Regions from separate parts of the Pseudoalteromonas sp. A22 genome, predicted to be linked through region 1. Evidence: predicted binding sites of a transcription regulator. Region 1 holds the regulator's gene; each other region holds the start of a gene.
What was found. The regulator sigma-54, encoded in region 1, starts transcription at its own class of promoters, with help from an activator protein. The targets are predictions, from matches to a motif close to GTTGGCACGNNNNTNGNNT.
Positions count from the first base shown of each region.

Region 2: the regulator sigma-54 is predicted to act here: its motif matches at 833-851, upstream of flgJ (flagellar assembly peptidoglycan hydrolase FlgJ).
Region 3: the regulator sigma-54 is predicted to act here: its motif matches at 1,374-1,392, upstream of GSF04_RS10865 (flagellar assembly protein T N-terminal domain-containing protein).

Region 1 covers NZ_CP047238.1:3,664,142-3,666,416, forward strand. Annotated here, with positions in the region: gene lptB (LPS export ABC transporter ATP-binding protein) at 1-326, shown strand, start outside; gene GSF04_RS21440 (RNA polymerase factor sigma-54) at 373-1,872, shown strand; gene hpf (ribosome hibernation promoting factor) at 1,902-2,189, shown strand; gene ptsN (PTS IIA-like nitrogen regulatory protein PtsN) at 2,191-2,275, shown strand, end outside.
Region 2 covers NZ_CP047238.1:1,364,854-1,367,128, forward strand. Annotated here, with positions in the region: gene GSF04_RS10935 (flagellar basal body P-ring protein FlgI) at 1-784, shown strand, start outside; gene flgJ (flagellar assembly peptidoglycan hydrolase FlgJ) at 893-1,867, shown strand; gene flgK (flagellar hook-associated protein FlgK) at 1,869-2,275, shown strand, end outside.
Region 3 covers NZ_CP047238.1:1,353,317-1,355,591, forward strand. Annotated here, with positions in the region: tRNA gene GSF04_RS10860 (tRNA-Arg) at 1-30, shown strand, start outside; gene GSF04_RS10865 (flagellar assembly protein T N-terminal domain-containing protein) at 142-1,338, opposite strand; gene GSF04_RS10870 (LPP20 family lipoprotein) at 1,543-2,019, shown strand; gene GSF04_RS10875 (flagellar protein FlgN) at 2,094-2,275, opposite strand, start outside.

The DNA.
Region 1 (2,275 bases):
AGGGCATGGCATTATCGGGAGGCGAAAGAAGACGCGTAGAGATTGCTCGCGCTTTAGCCGCTAATCCTAAGTTTATCCTGTTAGATGAACCTTTTGCTGGTGTTGATCCTATTTCGGTGTTAGATATAAAGACAATCATAGAGCACCTAAAAAACCGCGGTATCGGTGTGCTAATCACCGATCATAACGTTAGAGAAACACTGGACGTATGTGAAAAAGCCTACATCGTTTCACATGGTGAGTTAATCGCTGCAGGCACGCCAGAACATGTTTTGGCAGATCAAACCGTAAGAGATGTCTACCTAGGCGAACAATTCAAGCTATAGTTAAGACGTAGTATTAATAACTGTTAAAAAGGATTGTTAGAGATACATGAGGCAATCATTACAGCTGCGCATGGGGCAGCAACTTACAATGACTCCACAACTGCAACAAGCCATTCGCTTGCTGCAGCTTAGTACATTGGATCTGCAACAAGAAATACAAGAAGCATTAGACAGCAATCCATTGTTGGAAGTGGAAGAAGGTGATAATACTGACGGCGAAAACGCTGACCAACACAGCCAAGAAAAAAGTAGTGCTGACGACAATCAAGATTCAAGCGATGAAGCGCAGGTTAGTGACTATGAAATAGACTCAGATACCGCCATGAGCAAAGACACTGTCAGTGATGACCTTGCCATGGATGTCACTTGGGATGAATATATGAGCGCAGCACCCGCTGCAAGTTCAGGCCCACTTCCTGATGACGATAATGTTTATCAAGGGGAAACCTCTGAATCTCTCCACGACTATCTCATGTGGCAACTTGAGCTGACACCATTTAGTCCAACAGATAGAGCGATTGCGATTGCGATTATTGAAGCGGTCGACCTGTCAGGCATTTTAACACTGTCTTGCGAAGACATTTTAGAAAGCATTAATGACGAGAGTAGCGAAGAGCCTATTGAGCTGGATGAAGTCGAAGCCGTGCTCAAACGTATTCAACTTTTCGATCCTGTCGGTATCGCAGCGCGTAGTTTACAAGAATGCTTGTGTATTCAGCTAAATCAGTTCGCTCCGGATACGCCATGGATTGCCGAAACAAAAATGATTCTGACAGAGCATATCGACTTGCTTGCCAGCCGTGACTATCGAACTTTGGCAAAGAAAACGCGCCTTAAAGAAGCCGATCTCAAAGAGGTCATGACGTTAATTCATAGCCTTAACCCAAAACCAGCGGCAAGCATTATTCATGAAGAGCCTGAATATGTGATCCCTGACGTATCGGTGAAAAAAGTAAAAGGTCGTTGGGTCGTAGAGCTAAATCCTGATGCTATGCCTAAAATAAGAGTAAACGACCATTACGCTGCGATGTCTAGAACAGCGAAATCCAGTACGGATAGTCAGTTTATTCGCTCACATTTACAAGAAGCAAAGTGGTTTATTAAAAGCTTAGAAAGCCGAAATGATACATTATTAAAAGTTACCAATTGCATTGTGCAACAACAACAGGCATTCTTTGAACATGGCCCCGAAGCAATGCGCCCTATGGTGCTAAATGATGTTGCTGAAATGGTTGAGATGCATGAGTCCACAATTTCCCGTGTGACAACACAAAAATACATGCATACACCTCGGGGAATATTTGAGCTGAAGTATTTCTTCTCTAGCCATGTAAGTACAGAAAATGGAGGTGAGTGCTCCTCTACAGCAATTAGAGCACTTATCAAAAAGCTGATAGCTGCAGAAAATACCGCTAAGCCATTGAGTGACAGCAAAATTGCAGATATTTTAGCTGAGCAAGGAATTAAGGTAGCGAGACGCACGATTGCAAAATATCGTGAATCCCTAGCCATTCCACCGTCAAATCAGCGTAAAAGCTTGATATAAGACGTAAAACCCAAGAAGGAAAAATGCTTATGCAACTAAATCTAACTGGTCGCCATGTAGAAATTACTGACTCATTAAGAGACTATGTCACCAACAAGTTTGCGAAGCTAGAAAGGCACTTTGATCATATCAATAACGTGCATGTGATCCTTGATGTCGAGAAACTAGTACAAAAAGCAGAAGCAACATTACACGTAAACGGCGGCGAGCTATTTGCATCAACAGAGCATCAAGATATGTATGCCGCAATTGATGGCCTTATCGACAAGCTAGATCGTCAAGTTATTAAACACAAAGAGAAGCTCACTCGACACTAAGATGAAATTAAGTGAATTAGTGAACAAGGACTGCAGTAAAGCTGCGGTCCTTTTTAATAGCAAAAAACGTATTTTAGAATACATCA
Region 2 (2,275 bases), 1.8 Mb from region 1:
TACTGTGTCATCTATTGGTAGTGCTGGTAGTTTGAGAGGCGGCACGTTGCTTCAGACCTTTCTTAAAGGGGTTGATGGTAACGTATATGCAATTGCGCAAGGTAGCTTGATTGTCGGTGGTTTAGGCGCTGATGGTGCCGACGGGAGTCGAGTTGTGATCAACACCCCGACAGTAGGGCGTGTGGCAAATGGCGCGACAGTGGAGCGAGCAGTACCAAGTCCGTTTACTCAGGGGGATTACATTACCTTTAACTTGAATAGACCAGATTTTACTACCGCAAAGCGCTTGGCCGACACTATCAATGGTCTTGTTGGACCAAACAGTGCTAAACCTATGGATGCAGCTTCAGTTCGAGTGATTGCACCAAGAGATCCGTCTCAGCGCGTTGCGTATTTATCTACGCTAGAGAATCTTGAATTCAAACCAGCGGATACCGCTGCGAAGATCATCGTTAACTCGCGCACAGGTACTATCGTTATCGGCAAAAATGTCAAGTTGCAGCCTGCGGCAATTACTCATGGCGGCCTTACCGTAACGATTGCTGAGCAACAAAATGTGTCTCAACCTAATGCGCTGGCGAATGGCGAAACAACAGTGACGCAGCAAAGTATTATCGACGTAAATCAGGACGACTCTCGAGCGTTTGTGTTTGACCCAGGCGTGAGCCTTGATGATTTGGTTAGGGCAATTAACCAAGTTGGCGCAGCGCCTGGTGATTTAATGGCGATCCTTGAAGCGCTAAAAGAAGCGGGCGCAATAAATGGTCAATTAGTCGTCATTTGATGTTCTATTATTAATCAACTAGTTAGCCTCACAATTGTGAGGCTTTTTTTTGGCTCGGATTTTGCATTTCTATTTGTATAGTTATTAACGTCAAACAGTGCTGAGTGTATGAACACCGACCAATTGAAAAATCAAAGCTTTTTTGACCTAGGAAACCTTGATTCGATCCGTAAAGAGGCGCTGAAAGGTGCTGGCGATCAAGGTGCCTCAGATCAGGCATTGAAAAAGGCGGCACAACAGTTTGAGTCTATCTTTACGCAAATGTTGTTACAAAGCATGCGTAAAGCGAATGAGGCGCTAGAGGATAAAGACAGTCCATTTAACTCTAGTGGTGTCAAATTTTTTGAAGAAATGCATGATCAGCAACTTTCGATGCATTTATCTGAGCAGGGCAGCTTAGGACTTGCAGATCTGATTGTGCAGCAGTTGTCTCCTAATTCTGAAAAGTATAAGCCTGCCTCAGTAATGAGATCTGACGGCGATATTTCCTTTAAAAGACAGGCGACAGCGAGTGAGAGTGTACGTAAACCTGAACCGCAGGCTGTCAATGTTAAGGCAGATACCTCAAGCGGTGAACAAACAGGCTTTGGTTCTCCTGAGGAATTCGTCGACAAAATTTGGGAATACGCTCAAACAGCTGCGAAAAAGCTAGGCTTGAACCCTGCGGTAATGGTTGCACAAGCTGCACTGGAAACCGGTTGGGGTAAGCACATCATCAGCAAAAAAGATGGTAGTAGCAGTTTTAATCTATTCAATATCAAAGCGGATAGCCGCTGGAGTGGTGAAAGTGCCAGAAAATCGACACTTGAATTTGAGCAAGGGTTACCTGTGCAAAAGCAAGCCGATTTCCGTGCTTATAAGTCGCTAGAACAAAGCTTTGATGATTATGTCAGTTTTCTAAAAGGTAATCCGAGATACGAGCAAGCCTTAAACAAGGCTGGTGATAGTCATGCTTATTTAAGTGAGCTTCAAAATGCAGGCTACGCGACCGATCCGAATTATGCCAACAAAATTAAGTCAGTTTTAAAGCGTATTGATGTATCCGATTTCTTATCCGGTGCGCTAACAAAGGGAGTCAGATGAGATGTCATTTGATCTATTAAATATTGGTGCAGCAGGGGTTAGGGCTAACTCTGAGTTACTACAAACCACCAGTAAAAACATCGCTAACCTAAATACCAAAGGGTATATCCGTGAACGGACTGAACACGGAACAATGATAGGTGGCATGGTTGGCCGCGGTGAAACCGTGCGTTTGCTCAACCAATTTGCGCAGCAGCAATTAAATCGTGATATTTCTAATCAGTCTTACTATGAGCAGTTTGTCACTGAGGCAAGCCGCGTTGATACGTTGTTTGCACAAGACTCAAACAGTCTGAGCAAGAGTATCAACTCGATGTTTAACAATTTACAAAGCGCGATTAACTTACCTTCATCGACAACTAACCGCTCTTTATTTATGACGGGCGCTCAAGGCCTTGTTGATCAAAT
Region 3 (2,275 bases), 1.8 Mb from region 1:
ATGTAGGTTCGATTCCTACTGGGGACGCCATTGGTATTCACTTCTGCGTGGAATGACCAAAGTAAATGGGTGATGGAAGCATGATGCAGAGGGTGTAAAGTCATCGAAAATCTTGCCTTTTGCTACAGGAAGGCTCAGCACTTACAATTCAAACTCATTTTCATTTTCTATTTGAATTTCAACCAAATCGTTAATTTGCACATTGTGAAGTGGGCGGTTGCTGATATTTACCGCAATGGCGTTTTGCGCATTCACTTGGATCACTTGCAGTTTATTGATGGTTTTAATTTGATGCATAAACACTTTACCATCGACATTAGTCAGCGGATTGCTATGCGCTACGTTAAGGATCTGGCCATTCTCTAAGCCATGCATACGGCCCAAATTAATAACGACTTGTTCATCATCGATATGTAGGATTTTGCCATTGGTTGGTAAGCAGGCGACCGCTGCGTTTAAATCAGTTGCGATTTGTGTCAGCGTGGCTTGGATCTCATCAGCATAATCTGTCTGCCAAAAGCGCTCACTGTACACATCAATTAATTTGGTTTTCTTAAACGGCCACACGCCTTGAGTGGCATATTGTTTTTGCCATACCCTTTCATGAGAAAGTGCATCAAACAGCGCAAAGTCTACCTTGAAGCTTCTTAAGTATTTATCGCTTTGCCAAAATGCGAGGTCACTATTAAGCTTATCGACACTAGCAACATCAGTAATTTGACTCAGTAGTACAAATTGGCTGTTGGTATTTGCTGTAATGGTCTCGATTAGCTGTTCATTATAATCAAAACGCTGACTGAAAAAACGGCTAACATCTATGGTCTGTGCAAAATAGGGAACGGGTTCTAAGCTCGACTTTTGTTCGGTCATTGTTTGATATAGGCGCTCGCTCACGGCTTTATTTATGTCAAAAATTTGACCTAAAGTTGCTTGATGTTTATTTTTTAGCTGGCTTTGTGTGACTGCAACCTGTTTATTGTAAGCACTCGTTGGGCACTGAGCACTCTGTGGGGTAATATCGATATGCAATGTTACTTGCCATGAGTCACCGACTTTTGCTTCAGCAATCACGTTGGCGCTCTGGATTTCAGCATTTGAGCGGATCTTAAGTTGATCTTGGGTGAGCACACCATCGGTGACGGTTTGTACACTACTCACCGAAGCGCCAGAAAACAGCAATGCTTGTGTAATGGCGTCATTTACGGCCTTTCTTTTTGCTTTTTGATGATCGCCATTTTTAACGTCAGCCATGCCGGTAACTTCAAACCATTCAGCATAAGCGGGATTAGTTAAGGTGATACACAACAATGATAGACTGGTCGCGAATTGCTTTTTCATGTTTAAATGCCCAGATCAAAAACTACCCTTTAACTCAGCAATACCTGTGCCAAATTTTGGCAAGGTTCGTGCATAATCATATTTTATGAAAGTTAATTTTATTTATTGCCAATACTAGATGAAACCACAACAACCCTTGCGAGACCAAGATGCTGGGGAAGCGTTAAATTTTGATTGGTATTTATTGTAGCGGAGTGTAGTGAAATGCGTATCACTAATTCTATCAGTGCAGTTGTTATGGTTTGCTCGCTAGCGGGACTCAGTGGCTGTTCAAGCCTCGTTGACAAGCACATTGAATATGAGACGGTGCAACCGGAAACCTTTCCTGTTTTACGGGCTGTGGGGTACGCGCCTTTGAGTGCTCAGCCGGGTAAAACTGCGGGTGAGAAGCAGCTGATGGCTATCAAAGTCTCAAAATTAGAAGCGTATCGTGAATTGGCTGAGCAACTGTATGGCCAGAATTTGACATCCACTATTACGGTAAAAGGTGCTATTGCGCAAAACGATGGTCTTAAGAGCCAAGTGAATGGACTCGTTCGAGGGGCTAAGGTGCTGAAAAGTTACGCTGTTGGTGATACTTACGCGACGGAATTGGAGCTTGATATGAAGCGCGTTTATGATTTGTATATTACTCAAGTCAAGCCGCAGAAAATTAAGAAGATATCTTACAGCTTTAAGTAAGCACCCATCGCATGTTGCTTACTTAATGCGCTTCATTTCGGTTTTTCTTCAAAACTAAAATATGGCTGGCGTGGCTACGCCTTTAGGTTACGTACTAACTCACTGTCGCTACTTTTCACACTACCATCCTGACCATATGTAATAGAAGTTGGTGCGCCAATTAAGATCCCTTTTAGTTCACGTGTGCTTACATTAGCCTGGTGAGCCGTTTTAGCATTGATTTCATTTTTGGTTTGGCACTCACTGAGTAATGCTC